4 regions of the Serratia sp. UGAL515B_01 genome follow, and region 4 is predicted to be linked to each of the others. Evidence: predicted binding sites of a transcription regulator. Region 4 holds the regulator's gene; each other region holds the start of a gene.

Region 1 (4,132 bases), 1.2 Mb from region 4:
ATTTTAACTAATATTGGAGCAATACCCGCACCTAACATGTTAAATGCAGATATAAAACTGAAGTTTTTGCTTCTGTTATTTTCATTACTGGCCTCTGATACCATTATGGGTCCCATTGTGTATATCACACCCCATCCAAAACCGAGGAGAAAACCAGCAAGGAATAAAAGAGGTTGTAGTCCAGTAATAATACATATGATAGCTAAAGAGTATACCATTGCGCCAAATGACGATAAGACTTTATTACTAAAAACTTTGAGTGTTGAAGGTAATGTTATTATGGATATCAGCACGCCAATTACACCAAGCGATATAACTTCACCTGAAAATGAAACTGGGTAGTTTAGGTTTTTTGTTAGATAAACAGGCAGGGTTAACATAACACCATATGATAGTGATGCTAAAAAAGAAGCTATAAAAATAAGTTTGAATTGTTTGTTATTTCCCATCATCTTTCTCCAATTACTGATGACAAAGTATCTTTTCCTATATTATTTATTTTTAAAGATAATATATTGGCAAAGTCTTTTTTTATTTCCTTTACTTCCTTTAATTTATCTATATCTTTAAGGTCTATCAGGCCAAGTTCTCTCCGAGCTTTTTCTGGTCGTGACGCAGACTTGCTGACCGCGTATGCTCCGCACTTTGGATAAAACTCATGGCAAAAGTTGATGTCGTCTGCCCTCAGTGCAATGAAACCCATGGTGTACGATGTAACGGACATTCAGCATCTGGTGCCCAACGTTACATCTGCAAGCTCTGCTCAAAGACCTTTCAGCTCAACTTTAGCTATTCCGGTGCCAAACCAGACACACACCAAACCATTGTTAATATGGCGATGAACGGTTCCGGATGTCGCGATACCGCACGGGTTCTCGGCATCAGCCTCAACACGGTTCTGCGGCACTTAAAAAAATTTCGCCAAAACAGGTAGCTGATAATATCGACGCCGAAGCGGAAGTCGTTATCTGCTGTGAAGCCGATGAACAGGGGTCTTACGTACGGTGTAAAGCCAATCCCCGGTGGTTGTTCTACGCTGATGACCGTATCCGCAAACGGGCTCTGGCTCACGTCTTCGGCCCGAGAAATGCCTCGACTCTGCAACGATTGCTGACCCTGCTAAGCAAATTTAATATTGCCTTTTATATGACGGATGCCTGGCCGGTTTATACGGTCCTGTTGAGCGCAACCAGCCACGTGGTGAGCAAGAAATATACCCAAAGGATAGAACGGTATAATCTTAATCTTCGCACACATATCAAACGACTGACCCGCAGAACCCTTTGCTTTTCGAAGTCAGAGGAAATGCACGATAAGATCACCGGTTGGTATTTTACTATTCATCACTATCAATAAATCTGCGTCGCGACCAGATAATGCTTTCAAAAATCAGAGGAATATCACGATATAACGGAGCATTGCCCAACAGGCGATCAACGCGCTTGATTTTATTTTTGACCTGAGCCGTACCGGGTAAATAACGTCCGATACTGGTCAGCGTCAGTGATGCGCCGTTGATGAGTTCAATGGTGGCATCCAGCAAAGCATTTTATCGGTATTTGTGAAAGGGTGCTAACACATCGCGGAAAAAATTATGGCATACTTTTCGAGCAGGCATAGAGGTGATCTCATTGAATTGGTTGCACAAATCAGTAGATCACAAAACTCTATGCCTGTCCTTTTTTACCCGCCCATTACTGGGGATTCCCCAGCGCAACTGCGGGCATCAATAGTCACAATTACTTTCTGGCTTCAGCGAAGCGGCTGGCGGCTTCATCCCAGTTCACGACGTTCCAGAATGCCTTGATATAATCCGGGCGACGGTTTTGGTATTTCAGATAGTAAGCGTGCTCCCACACGTCCAGGCCAATAATCGGCAACCCGGAAGCCCCAGACACTGCTTCGCCCATCAGTGGGCTGTCCTGATTGGCGGTGGAAACCACGGCCAGTTTATCACCTTTCAGTACCAGCCAAGCCCAGCCTGAACCGAAACGTGTTGCTGCTGCCTTTTCGAACTCTTCCTGGAATTTCTCGATGCTGCCGAAATCGCGCTCAATAGCGGCTTTCAGCTCGCCACTCAGCGTGGTACCGGTTTTCAGGCCTTTCCAGAACAGGCTGTGGTTGGCGTGGCCGCCCGCGTTGTTGCGCATGAAGGTGCGTTTGTCTGCAGGAACTTTGTCCAGATCCTGGATCAATGCTTCTACGCTCAGCGAAGCCAGCTCAGGGTAAGCTTCCAGCACGGTGTTGGCGTTATTGACGTAGGTTTGATGGTGTTTAGTGTGATGGATTTCCATCGTCTGCTTATCAAAATGCGGTTCTAGTGCGTCGTAAGCATAAGGTAGGGATGGCAGTGAATAGCTCATAAATCATCATCTCCGGTTTTATAGGCGGCGTAAATTGTGAATACCGCGTAAGCAGTATGATGCATTATAATTAATTAGATGATAATAAAAATGATTATCAATGCCTTGTTAATTGTAGGGGTAAAGTTTAGTCAGTGATCCGCTGTGGGTGAGTAAATACGGTTGCCCGGCCAGGTTTACTGAAGCCGACCAATGTCAGATTGCTACGTTCGGCAATGTCCACCGCCAAAGAGGTGGCAGCAGAGACAACAAACAGGATCTCGGCTCCGCACATGGCGGATTTTTGTACCATCTCATAGCTGGCACGGCTGGATACCAGGATTGCCCCTTGCTGCCAACCCTGTTTGGCGCGCATACCGAGCATTTTGTCCAGCGCGACGTGGCGGCCAACGTCTTCGCATCCTCCTTGAAGTTCGCCCTGTGGCGATATCCAACTGGCAGCGTGGGTACAACCAGTGAGTTGACCGACGTTTTGTATTTGCCGTAGCTGGTTGAGCGCATGATCAAGATGGGTTAGTGAGAAAGTTTGTGTGAAGGGGAGAGGAGTGAGTGGTCGGAAAATATCTGCCAGCTGTTCGATACCGCAGACGCCGCATCCCGTACGGCCTGCCATCGCACGCCGACGTTCTTTCAATCCGGCAAAACGTCGGCTTGAAAGTTCGATATGAACCTCCAAGCCGTTGCATGTCGGATTTGTTTCTATACTGTAGATATCATGTGGCGATTCAATAATGCCTTCTGACAGGGAAAAGCCCAGTGCAAACGCTTCTAGATCCTTTGGCGTACACATCATCACCACGTGAGAAATGCCGTTGTAGACCAGAGCGACCGGGACCTCTTCAGCCAGCCAGTCTTGTTGAACTGTGTTCAATTGCCCACGTTGATATATCGGGGCTTGGATCACTCCTGCGCACCCGTTTTCATCTACGTGCTGCTTTGGGTTTAAATTGTTCACTTAAGTAGCACCTGTTTGTAACAACCTCATGCACGCTGTGATATTATCGCGGAGTCGTTGTGGGCCTAGCGGCCAAACCAACATAAGAATAGCAATTCTAGCGCTTTCCGCTTTGTGGGGGAAAGTGTCATTTGAAACAATGTGACAACACGAGTGAAAGGAGACCCCATGCAGGTCAGCAGAAGGCAGTTCTTTAAGATCTGCGCTGGCGGTATGGCAGGAACGACGGTTGCCGCGCTGGGCTTTAGCCCGGCAGTGGCGTTAGCGAAAACCCGACAGTACAAACTGCTGCGTGCTCGTGAAACCCGTAATACCTGTACGTATTGTTCCGTCGGCTGTGGGCTGTTGATGTACAGCCTTGGTGATGGCGCCAAAAACGCTAAAGAGAGTATTTTCCACATTGAGGGGGATCCCGATCATCCGGTAAACCGTGGTGCACTTTGCCCGAAAGGTGCTGGCTTGGTGGATTTTATCCACAGCGAAAGCCGTCTTGAATATCCGGAGTATCGCGCTCCTGGTTCTGATAAATGGCAGAGAATCAGCTGGGATGATGCTTTTACCCGCATCGCTAAACTGATGAAAGAAGATCGTGATGCCAACTTTGTCGAAACCAACCAACAGGGCGTTACCGTTAACCGTTGGCTGACTACCGGCATGCTGTGTGCTTCGGCTTCCAGCAACGAAACCGGTATGCTGACACAAAAATTTAGTCGCGCTCTCGGCATGCTTGCCGTAGATAACCAGGCGCGTGTCTGACACGGACCAACGGTAGCAAGTCTTGCTCCAACATTTGGTCGCGGTGCGATGACCAACC
Region 2 (4,132 bases), 460 kb from region 4:
CTAGAACGGCACCCAACAGGCCGAATACCAGCAGTGCCATAGGCAGGATCATTAACCCTGTCATCACCTGATCTTCATGGCGTTTGACTAATGGGATCTGGCTGAAAGCGTAGCCGAGAGTAACCACTGAACCCACCCAAAGTAAGCCGCTTAGCCAGTTAAAGATCTGAAAGCGTGTGTTATTCAGGCCTGATAGGCCTGCGATCGTCGGTAATAGGGTGCGTACAAATGCCAGGAAACGACCAATCAGTAATGAAACCAGTCCGTGGCGGTCAAACAGCATGTCTGCGCGCTGATGATATTGAAGTGGTAACTGTAGCAGCCAGCCTTTGACTAACGATGTATGGCCGAGCCATCGTCCTTGCAGATAGCTGAACCAGCAGCCAAGGCTGGCCGCAATGGTCAGGATAATCAGGACGGGGATGAAGCTCATCACGCCTTTTGCAACCAGCGCGCCGGTCAACAATAGCAAACTGTCGCCAGGTAAAAAGGCGGCTGGCAGTAACCCGTTTTCCAAGAACAGCGTGGCGAAAAGTACGGTATAAACCACCCAAATTACACTTGGGTCGGCAAGGGCAGCAAAATCTTGCGTCCACAGTGCGTGAATAATTTCTTTCAATACATCCATTTTTTGTCCTGTGGTGCTTGGGCTGACTTTCTGTCGGCTAACGTGTTTTTGAACATGCTTAATAGCGAATTTAGGTTGAGCCTTTCAACCACTTTGACATATGCAAGTGAGGTTGCCAGTGTAACGCTATTAGTCTCAGCGGACATTAAACAGAACGTAGAAATGTGTCAAACGAAGGAAAAACAAGAAAAAAGAGGGCGGCAGGGCCGCCGCCCAGAAAATTTAGTGGGCAATGCGTGCAAAACCGGCAGCCAGATCGTCAATAAGGTCCTGCACGTTTTCCAGCCCGATATGTAGACGTACCAGTGTCCCAGAAAAATCTACACCACCGGCAGGACGGATTGCCCACAGTTCTTCCGGTTGGTTAGCCAAGATCAGCGATTCATAACCCCCCAAGAATAGGCCATGCCAAAGTGGTTAAAATTATCAAGATAATTAGCCAACTGCGTATTGCTCAGGCGCTGTTTCAGTACAAAGGAAAATAGCCCGTTACAACCGCTAAAATCACGACGGTAAAATTCGTGGCCCTTGCACTCCGGCAGTGCTGGGTGATTGACGACTGCAACCTCTTGCCGTTGTTGTAACCATTGTGCCACGGCAACGCTGCTTTGTTCATGCTGTTTAAGCCTTACGCTCAGCGTACGCAGACCTCGGCTGGCCATATAGGCGGTGTCGGCATCAACCATTTGCCCCATCAGGTAAGAATTTTCACGCAGTTGTTCCCAGCAGCGAGCGTTAGCGACCGCTGTTCCCAGCATATAGTCAGAATGTCCGATGATATATTTGGTGCCTGCCTGAATGGAAATGTCGATATCAAAATCCAGCGCTTTAAACAGCACACCAGCCGCCCAGGTATTATCGATCATGATGATAATTTCTGGATTAACGGCGCGAATGGCCTTGACCATTGCCGGGATATCTTGCACTTCCATGGTGATTGATCCGGGCGATTCCAGGAAGACGACGCGAGTATTGGGCTGGATCAACGAGGCGATCCCGGCCCCAATCAGTGGAGCAAAATAACGGGTGGTCACGTTCATCCGGGAAAGGATACGGGTACAGAAATCCTGGGTGGGTTCATAGGCCGAACCTGTTACCAGAACGTGATCGCCAGCACTGACAAATGACAGAATGGCATTTGAAACGGCGGCCGCTCCGCATGGGTAGAGCACACAGCCTGCACCGTTTTCCAATTCTGTCATGGCATCCTGAAGGGCGAAATGGGTGAGGGTGCCGCGGCGTCCGTAAAATAGTTCTCCATGAGCTCGTTGGGCGGTAGCGTGCTTTTTGGCAGCAACCGATTCAAATACTAGCGAAGAGGCGCGTTGGGTGACTGGATTGACGGCGCCTTGAGTGTAGCGGTTGCTTCGTCCGGCACCGATTAGCGCGGTTTCGAGATTCTTTGATGTCATTATGTCATTACCTTTACTCTAAATAGGTGCGGCTAGGCTGTGCTCTTAACTGCACGAGAGCGCCGTTTATTGTCTTTGTCCACAAGGCAAAGCATGAGTCGCGAAGCTAAGAGCACAGTCTAATACCTCGATATTTTACGCTTCAGGCCGATAGGTATGATGCAGTAATGTTGAACACAGAGTAAGCCCCGTTTGCGATGGATTTTACGTTAGCATGATATTAAACAGCCATCTAGACGTTTTTACTTCTGTTTTAAAGGTGAAACGGCACTACCGATAGTCAAGGTACACCACCGAGATATCATTTTTATCCGCTGATGCGTTATTGCGTAAATAATAATGATAACCACTATCAATCCCTGATTGGTTTGGTATCATCTCACGCTGAATTCTTCCTTAAATATTGATATGGGTGGAGGCGCAGCGTGAAAGTGGCTGATAAGACAATAAATCAAGAAACTTGTGGTGGACGCCGTGAGTATTGGGCAGCGCTGAGAGGCAGTGTGATTGCCACGCTGGTTTTGATGATGGGATTAGTGGGTAGTGCGCAGTCTGCCCCTACCACAGAGCCTACAGCAGTGCAGAGTATTGCGACCACAACGGCATCAGCCGCACCGGTTTCTCCTCCTACCGAAGCCATCACTCCTGAAGCGACTCCCCCTGTTAACCCAGTTCCGGCTATCCAACCATCTGATGCCTTTGGCATGGATCTTTCGGTTTGGGGAATGTATCAGAATGCTGATGTTGTAGTGAAAACGGTCATGATCGGATTGGTTCTGGCTTCTGTCGTTACCTGGACCATTTTGTTTTCCAAAGGAAGTGAATTGATCCGCTCCAAGCGCCGTCTGCGTCTTGAACAGCAAGCTCTGGCTGATGTGAATTCTTTGGATGATGCCTGCGAATTGGCACAAAGTTTCTCGGAAGAAAGTATCAGCACGGTATTGCTGCAAGATGCACAAAACGAGCTGGAACTGTCGGCAGCCTCTGACGATAACAACGGAATTAAGGAGCGCGCCGGTTTCCGCCTTGAGCGTCGTGTGGCTGCCTATGGCCGTCAGTTGGGGCGTGGCAATGGCTTTTTAGCGACTATCGGTGCTATTTCTCCCTTTGTCGGTTTGTTCGGTACCGTCTGGGGCATTATGAACAGTTTTATTGGTATTGCTCACTCGCAAACCACGAATCTGGCAGTGGTTGCACCGGGTATAGCGGAAGCATTGCTTGCTACCGCTATCGGCCTGGTTGCGGCGATCCCAGCCGTGGTGATCTATAACATTTTTGCTCGTGTTATTGGTGGCCACCGTGCCCAAGTGGGTGACGTGGCTGCTCAGGTTTTGCTCATGCTGGGACGGGATTTGGATCTGGCCGCTGCGGCTGCAGCCAAACGAGCCAAACACGCTCATCAATTGCGTGTGGGGTGAGTGATGGCGATGCGCTTTAATGAAAATCTGGATGATAGCGGTGAGCTGCATGAAATTAACGTCACACCGTTTATCGATGTCATGTTGGTGTTATTGATCATCTTTATGGTGGCTGCACCCTTGGCAACGGTGGATATTCGTGTCGATCTTCCCGCTTCCTCCGCCAAGCCGCAGCCGCGTCCGGAAAAACCAATATTTTTATCGGTCAAGGCAGACAAGCAACTGTATGTTGGCGATGAGCCAGTATCGGTTGAGCAACTGACTAGGGTGCTGGACCAGCATACGCATTCAAATAAAGAAACCACTATCTTCTTTCAGGCGGATAAAACCGTTGATTATGAAACGCTGATGAGCGTCATGGATACGCTGCGTGGGTCTGGTTATTTGAAAGTCGGGTTGGTGGGTATGGAAGGTACCGCGAGGTAACGCTTCAGCGTTGCGGAGCACACGCCCAAAGCCCATATTTTGCGTTGTCGGACTTCCCCCTCAGGTTTGATGACGCACTTTTGGGGCTGCCATACCACCATGAATTAAGCAATACTGCCAAGGCCTCAAATCCTTTCGACTGCGCTTGGTTAGTGTTTGTCAGAGCCTCGGGGGTAAAAGGCATACTTCAGCATTCAAAAGAAGAAGAATGATCTTCTTGCCGCTTGATAGATAACTACTTCCACTTA
Region 3 (4,132 bases), 420 kb from region 4:
GGGTAGTACTGTCGAAGCGGCAAATCTCTACGCTGCGACGAATGCTATAGTAATAGTCATTATGGGTACGCGGGATAAGCTTCGGGATGCCCGTGCTACCCCCGGAAAGCTGAAAAAAAGCCACCCTATCGGCAGCGGTGGGCGTTGGCTCAAAGGCACCGCTCTCTTCTTCCAGCCAGAGAGACAAAGCCTGTTCACCGTCTGCCTGGTTATGCAACCCCACCACGCGTAAAGAAGGATGTTGTTCTCTGAACACATTCAAGAACTGTTGTTGCGCAAAAAGCGTATGTTCACGATCTGCAATCAGTAACGCAGGCTTTATTTGGCTGGCATAAGCATTAAGTTCACTGCGCTGATGGCTGAACAAGGCATTGACAGGAACAACACCAATTTTCAGCAGAGCAAAAAACACCACGTAGAATTCAACGACATTGCCTAGTTGTACCAATGCCGTATCTCCAGGTAGTAATCCACGGCGCACCAAAGCAGCTGCCAGGCAATTGGAAAGTTGTTCCAGTTGGCGGTAACTCAAACTACGTTGCGGATCAATCAGTGCAACGTCGTCGTTTTCTGCCTGGCGGGACAAAATGTCGGTCAATGGCCGTTCGATCCAATAACCACGCTCACGATAGCGGCGAGCGAACTCTTCAGGCCAAGGGGTAAAAGCAATGTTCATGGGGATTTCATTGTCCTTGATTAAGACCAAAAGCACGCAGAATAGTGCTGAGTTTAGTGCCGGTTTCCAGCCATTCAGACTGCGGAGAAGAATCCTTGACGATGCCTGCACCAGCAAACAGACGTACCCGGTTGGCATTGACGATGCCACAGCGGATAGTCACCACCCATTCACCGTTGCCTTCGGTATCACACCATCCGACGATGCCGCCAAACAGGCCACGGTCAAAGGGTTCAAGTTGTCTGATAAGATCGCGAGCTACCAAGGTAGGTGTCCCGCACAATGCGGGTGTTGGATGCAACAGACAGGCCAGCGAGAGGGCATTTTCCGCTGGATCTGCCACCTCGCCGTCTATCGGCGTAGAGAGATGCCATAGCGTCGAGGTGCTCAGCAGTTCCGGGCTAGCCGGAATGTGCAAATGGCTGCAACGATTAGCCAATACCTGATGCATGCTCTCGGTCACAATCTGGTGTTCGTAACGATCTTTGTTTGAAGCCAACAGTCGTTCGCTAGCTTGGCGGTCACGTAGCGGGTCATTTTCGCGCCGAGCCGATCCTGCCAGCGGATTAGAATGGAACTGGTGACCAGATTTGCGCAACAGTAACTCTGGGCTGGCTCCTACCAGCGCACCCTGCTCCAGTGGTACATGGAAATGGAAGCTGTGTGGATTCTGAGCAATAATGCACGCCATCAATGCCTGGCGGTCTATCGGTTCACGGGTTTTTATATCCAGCAAGCGTGAAAGTACCACTTTATCCAGTTTCTCACCTGCGGTGGCTTGCACGGCATCAGTAACCATTTTGATAAACTGCGGCTGCTCTGGCAGCTCTACTCGCTGGACAATATCGGGGATCACACCGGCATCTGGGTCGATGCCCGCCATAAATGCTTCACGTTCAAACCATTGTGTCTTTTCAGGAATGAAGAGTGCAGAGGGTTGACGGGTATCAAAAGGAAGTGCGCCACATAAGATAGGCGTCTTGATACCGGCCAATCGTGCTTGCGCAAAAGCCTGCCAGATTGCCTGCTGAAATTGACCTTGCAGGTCATCACCGTCAACGGCTGGAAGAGTGATTTTGGCAAAACATCCCTGAGTATTCAGGCTATGAAAAGGAGACGTAAAAAAGAAACCGGAAGTTGGCATTAGCGTACCGGCTTGCTGGCTATCACTGTATTGCACATTCTTCTGTTCGGCACCCTTAACAGCAAGGTCCATCGGCACTTCCTCTCGATCATTAAACACAATTAATTATGGTAATGATTATCATTTATATTCAATATCGATAAATTAGCCCCCTCCATTTTCTATGTCAATAAAGATCAAGGCTTCTTTACGGGAATTTTTGCGTATAAACTCAGCAGCACCTTAAAGTAAATGATAATTATTAATGTAAAGAGGGGCGGAACGATGAAGAATACCCTACGACTTTGCCTAATGCTGCTGGGAATGCTAGGCCTGAGTCAGGCTCAAGCAGCCACTGAGGCATGGCCGCGCAGTATTGAAACCTCACACGGTGTGATCACCATTGCTCATCCTCCTGAGCGAATTGTTTCCACTAGCGTGACGGTCACCGGTACGCTGTTGGCCATTGATGCGCCGGTAATCGCCAGTGGGGCGACAACGCCAAATAACCGGTTGTCTGATAAGCAAGGTTTCTTTCTTCAGTGGGGAGATATAGCCGCAAAACGCGGAGTGCAACAGCTGTACATCGGTGAACCCAATGCAGAAGCTATTGCCAGTGTTGCACCGGACTTGATTGTGATGTCGGCAAACGGTGCCGACTCAGCGATCCGCCTTTACGATCAGTTATCAGCTATCGCCCCCGTCTTAGTGGTTAATTACGACGATAAAAGCTGGCAGGAGCTTGCCACAACACTGGGAATAGCGACTGGCCATGAAGCGCAGGCGGAAAAAATCGTCACCGAATTTAAACGGCGGGAAACCGCACTGAAGCAGCAGATAGCATTACCGCCTCAACCTGTATCAGCACTGGTATTCCGTAGCGATGGTAAAAGTGCCAACCTTTGGACAGCCAACTCATCGCAGGGACAATTCCTACAACAATTAGGCTTTACGCTGGCAACCTTGCCTGAGAAATTTAACGCCAGCACCAGCCAGGGAACACGCAGCGATATTGTCCAACTGGGGGCGAAAACCTCGCCGGAGGTCTGAATGGCGAAACCTTACTGTTGTTCGCCAATGATGAAAGTGATGTTCAACAATTGATGAGCAACAATTTCCTTGCTCATCTGCCTGCGGTACAAAACAAACGGGTTTATGCACTCGGTAACGATACTTTTCGCCTAGATTATTACAGCGCCAACAATCTGCTGACGCGTCTGGAAAAGTTATTTATTTCCCCGTAGATGCCGTGGCGGGTTGCAACTCCTCATTCTTCCCGCCCATACTCACCCTGCGCAAACCTCGCATGGCAAACGCCAGCGCTACGGCCAATATCGCGGCGCCAAAGCCAAAACTGCTTGAAGTCACTGCTGGCAACATAAATGCGCTCATTGCTCCCAACAGTAGTGCGCCAAGAGCATCCCCCACTACGTTTTGAGCGGTCCATAATCCATTGATGCGGCCTAGAAACGCATCCGGTGTCAGGTTTTGTATCAAGCCGTATTGCAGCAGGGAATTCAATGCACTGAGATAACCAAACACCACCAGACACAAGAGCGCCATACCGTACCACGGCATCAGGCCAAACAGCCCCACGGCAACGAAAGCTGCAATCGCCGTCAACAGCATGATCCACCCCGGCCGCGCCACCCGTGCCACCCGTCCGCTGGTGAATGCCCCTATCGCTGCGCCTAGTGGCACCGCCGCATACATAATCCCCAAGCTACTGGTGTTAACCTGCCATACGCTCGATATTGCCGGATACAACACGCGCACCGCACTCGCCATCGTCATCAGCGCACCAATCAGCGCCACCATGCCGATCACTCTGTTCTGAAAAAGAAAAGTGAAACCTCCAATCAACGCACGTAACGGGTGCTCCCGAGGCTGTGGCGGTGGAGGTAACTGCGGTAACTGTAATAGCGGGATCAATGTTAACAACGTCCCCAAAGCGGCCAACCCGTAGTTCCAACTCACTCCGGCGCTAGCGATCACCACACCGCCAAGCGCTGGCGACAGGATCGAGCCAAAGCGCACCGTGAGCATACTGATCGCCCCAGCCTGAACGACATTTTCGCGGCCAACGATAGCCGGTGTCGCCGCCAGTAATGCGGTCACCCCCACTGCGCCAAAAAAACCGTCCCATACTGCCAGTAGGTAAATGGCAGTCAGTGACGGTGCAGGCAAGACAGCATTCAGGCAAAGGCCAACAAACCCGAGACCGCAGGTAGAACGGGCAAACAAAATCAGGCGACGGCGCTCGTAGCGATCTGCCAACACGCCGCCCATTAACAACCCGGCAAACATACCGCTACCAGCCAAAGTTACCGCAA
Region 4 (4,132 bases):
AAAACCTTGAGGCAAATTTCTGGCATGATACGCATTTACGGATGAGAAACCGTGCCTTATGTTTAAGATAATCCGGGTGTATAAAGGCGGCAAACGCTAGCCTTAAGATGCAATGTCGACAGGTAGTGCGCAGCCAACCCCAGATAATTTGAACGATGAAAGCACGTTCTCATACCGCGTTTACGCAATACAATCCATTGAATTAAAAGGTTATCTGTAATATGGCTCATGTAGGCATTTTCTTTGGCAGCGATACTGGCAATACCGAAAACATTGCCAAAATGATCCAAAAAACTCTTCGCCAGAAATACGGCAACGATGTCGCCGAAATTTACGACATTGCCAAGAGCAGCAAAGAAGATCTGGAAGCATTTGATATTTTACTGCTTGGTATCCCAACCTGGTACTACGGGGAAGCACAGTGTGATTGGGATGACTTCTTCCCAACGTTGGAAGATATCGATTTCAACGGTAAGCTGGTTGCCTTATTCGGCTGTGGCGATCAAGAAGACTATGCGGAATACTTCTGTGACGCCATGGGGACGATTCGGGACATCATTGAACCACACGGTGCTGCTATCGTGGGCCACTGGCCGACTAAAGGCTACCATTTCGAGGCCTCTAAAGGGCTGGCTGATGACCATCATTTCGTTGGTCTTGCCATTGACGAAGATCGCCAGCCTGAACTGACCAACGAACGTGTTGAAGCCTGGGTTAAACAGATCAGCGAAGAACTGAGCTTGGCTGATATCGTCGGATAAATACGCCATTTGGCCTGTACCGTACAGCCCCTTCCCCTTAATTGTACCGCTGTCGGTCAATTAAGGGGCGCAGCCAAACCCCACAAAGCAGCCTGCGACAGTGCAAAGATAGCTTTGTTAGTGGCTAAAGGTTACTATTTACAGTAACCGGTTCTATAATGAGACGCAGTTAACTCTTTGTGCCAACCGATTGCCACAGGCGATAACGCCTTAACTTGATTTGCATAGTAACAGGACTGAACCCGCATGACTGACAACAACAACGCATTGAAGAAGGCCGGCTTAAAAGTCACGCTTCCGCGACTCAAAATCCTGGAAGTATTGCAGGACCCGAAATGCCATCACGTCAGTGCGGAAGATCTGTACAAAAAACTGATAGACATGGGTGAAGAGATAGGTCTGGCAACCGTATACCGCGTGCTGAACCAATTCGATGACGCCGGCATTGTCACTCGTCACAACTTTGAAGGTGGCAAGTCTGTATTCGAACTGACACAGCAGGACCACCACGATCACCTCATTTGCCTTGATTGTGGCAAGGTGATCGAATTCAGCGATGAGCCTATCGAAGTACGCCAGCGTGATATCGCCAAACAACACGGTATTAAGTTGACCAACCACAGTCTGTATCTGTACGGCCACTGTGAAACAGGTGACTGCCGTGCAGATGAGTCACTACACGATAAAAAATAACTTCACGCCAAGCGTATTGAGAAAACCGCCTTCATTGCATGGCGGCTTTTTTGTTTTTACAAGTTACCAAAAATCCCCGGCCCCCCTTGGGATAGCGATGGTAAAAATCTGACAAAGTAACAGCGCGCTCATACAATACTTGTTACGACTACAACCTAACCCAACCGCCAGGGTGCAGATGGGTTAGGTTAGAGTATTACGCCTTAATTGGCTCTGCACGGCTGAAGCGTTTGCCATCCGGACTAACCGCACGGATGATCACCTTACCCACCACGGCAGGACGCGACTTGTCATCATAACGCTGCCACTGTTTTCCCCCATCAGTTGAGTATTCAATACCCAAGCCTGGCAGAGAAATATTTGCCTCCAGTGTACCACCGATGATACGTGCCCCTGGTACTGGCAAGCGATAGCCCACACCACTTTTATCCAGCTTGGCTAGTTCACGTTGCCCGATCAGGTTGGCAAAGCGCATCCAGTCTTTTTCCAGCGTTCGGATATCCACCAGATGGGTTTCTCCACCCTTATATTCACGGCCAGCTTTATATTCCTGTTCCCAATTTGCACGGTGCCAAGCTCTTTCAGCAACGGACAGAACGCGTGGGAAGATCATGTATTCCATTTCCTGATCGGTGCGTTGTGTTTCACTCCACATCTGGGCAGAAAGACCATAGGCGCCCGGCCATGGCTTGTCGCTCTTGGCAGCAAAATAATTACCGTCGCGGTCAACCGAGGTTTCAGCATTCTGCGGCAGGTTATTTGGCGCAAAGCTGAAGATTTTCTGTTCATCGCTGAAACGAGTTCCCCAGTAATAACCACGCTCGTTCGGGTTAACTTCGTACGGAAAGTCCAGATAGACGTAATCGGGGTTGGAGATAATCACGTCATAACCTTTGTTCGCCCAATCATTAGCCGAGTCGAAACCTCCCCAATACAGCGTATCCCAGAAGTTCACCGCAACATGCTTGGTGGCAAATGCCTGCGAATCTTTCGCATCCTTTAGCCCATCCTGCCACGCCTGCATTCTGTCGATGCCGTGTGATTTCACCAGTTGGCTGACCTCCAGCCCGAAGTAACTAGGCAAATGTTCCATGTCTTCCACTTTGCCGTTTTTGATCATCTGCTGGCACACCTGAGATTTAGCCCAAGGTTTATCTTGCTTGCTCAGATCCAAAATACCTTTGCCAGCCTCTGGGTTCTTAACATCGGTATAGCCAGCGCCCAAACGGATATTTTTTGCTTCATCACCGCCAAAGTGCCAGGTTTTTAGCGGTTGCCCAGCTTCCTTGTGCATCTGAGCGATTTCACCGATCACTTTGTCGACAAAGTTCTTCGATGAATCCAGACATGGGTTTAAGTAACTCTGACGGTTGAAGTACTGGACAGAGGTGGTATTGGAGGTGTCGGTCGGGTCAATCAGGCGAAACTCATTCGCCTCTTTCTCTTTACCCTCGGCATGCAGTTTCTTATAACGCGCTTCCATTGAGATTATCGCTGCACGAGCATGTGCCGGCATATCAATCTCGGGGATCACTTCAATCTGACGCGCCTGAGCATATTTAATGATGTCGATGTACTCTTGGCGAGAGAAGAAACCACCGTGCGGCTCTGGACCGGAACCATACTGTGGCAACAGGCAGCTTGTCTCGCTTAAATCATGGCAACGCTGCCCTCCCACCTCAGTCAACTCCGATATACCTGGGATCTCAATGCGCCAGCCTTCATCGTCCGTCAAATGGAAATGGAATTTATTCAGCTTGTATGCAGCCATCTGATCCAACAGGCGCAATACCGTCTCTTTGTGATGAAAGTTACGCGCAACGTCGAGGAAGATACCGCGATACTGGAAGCGTGGGGCGTCTTTAACCTCTAGCGTAGCAATCTTCTTGCTGCCATCAGATGGCAGTAAAGAGAGGATGGACTGCAGGCCATAAAACACCCCAGCCTGATCGAAACCGGTAACCATGGCCCCTTGCTCACCAATCTTGAGCTGATAAGCCCCCGACACTGCAACATTACCTTTAAAGATACCAGGCTGAATATCGGTTTTTATCGGATAACCAGTTACATTATTGGTAATACCCAGTAATTCAAAACGCTCTCTGATTACGTCAGCAGCTGGTCTGGGTAACGCACTCGGTTCCAAAGCAACACCGTTACCCAAATCAACATCATGTTGATGGATCTTGATCTCCATCGGGGTAGGTATGATCTGACCGCGCAGTGCCGCCATTGGCATCACTCTCAAATCCTGGTTTTTAGCAAAACGGCTTTCCGGCTGCATCAGGATATTGTTGTCATCCTTGGTGCGTTTCCACTGGTCGCCGGTGAACGGGGATACAAACTGCTCTATATCTTCCGTGTCGGTATTTTCCAAGACCCTCGGTTTGGCATCACCTGAGGTTGCATACCAGCGAGGGATAAAGTCATTGCGGAACAGTTGCCAATATTCAGCAGTAATCGGGATTTCAACCGCTCGATTCGCCGGGAAATGAGTGAATTTTTCGGTAGGTTCCAGTCTGTAAAGATCGCCAGTCAGGTGGGTAATTCTGAATTGTTCGTTATCCACTTTCAGCGTCTGACGTGGACTATGGAAATAGATCGCCCAGTCTTTACCTTTGATTTCCTGCCCATCATTACTCAAGGTCATTAGCACTTTATGGCAGGATGCCCAGTCT

Evidence for each region. Region 4 encodes Fur, which represses iron uptake genes when iron is present. Its sites were predicted from a motif close to ATAATAATGAGAACNACTATCAA; they were not measured.
Region 1: a site for Fur is predicted at 2,442-2,464, ahead of sodA (superoxide dismutase [Mn]). Genes of this name have one in related genera too.
Region 2: a site for Fur is predicted at 2,374-2,396, ahead of exbB (tol-pal system-associated acyl-CoA thioesterase). Genes of this name have one in related genera too.
Region 3: a site for Fur is predicted at 1,922-1,944, ahead of OK023_RS10675 (isochorismate synthase). Genes of this name have one in related genera too.

Annotation. Positions count from the first base shown of each region.
Region 1 is NZ_CP109901.1:3,949,746-3,953,877, forward strand. It holds gene OK023_RS17815 (MFS transporter) at 1-452, opposite strand, end outside; gene OK023_RS17820 (hypothetical protein) at 449-703, opposite strand; one part of gene OK023_RS17825 (IS1 family transposase) at 659-920, shown strand; one part of gene OK023_RS17825 (IS1 family transposase) at 920-1,356, shown strand; partial or broken gene OK023_RS17830 (IS4/IS5 family transposase) at 1,376-1,618, opposite strand; gene sodA (superoxide dismutase [Mn]) at 1,740-2,363, opposite strand; gene fdhD (formate dehydrogenase accessory sulfurtransferase FdhD) at 2,491-3,318, opposite strand; gene fdnG (formate dehydrogenase-N subunit alpha) at 3,487-4,132, shown strand, end outside.
Region 2 is NZ_CP109901.1:3,252,537-3,256,668, reverse strand. It holds gene OK023_RS14650 (DedA family protein) at 1-628, opposite strand, end outside; partial or broken gene metC (cystathionine beta-lyase) at 851-2,040, opposite strand; gene exbB (tol-pal system-associated acyl-CoA thioesterase) at 2,466-3,458, shown strand; gene exbD (TonB system transport protein ExbD) at 3,462-3,884, shown strand.
Region 3 is NZ_CP109901.1:2,370,198-2,374,329, forward strand. It holds gene OK023_RS10670 ((2,3-dihydroxybenzoyl)adenylate synthase) at 1-676, opposite strand, end outside; gene OK023_RS10675 (isochorismate synthase) at 684-1,892, opposite strand; partial or broken gene fepB (Fe2+-enterobactin ABC transporter substrate-binding protein) at 2,085-3,043, shown strand; gene entS (enterobactin transporter EntS) at 3,030-4,132, opposite strand, start outside.
Region 4 is NZ_CP109901.1:2,793,719-2,797,850, forward strand. It holds gene fldA (flavodoxin FldA) at 222-761, shown strand; gene fur (ferric iron uptake transcriptional regulator) at 1,008-1,454, shown strand; gene OK023_RS12565 (family 20 glycosylhydrolase) at 1,651-4,132, opposite strand, start outside.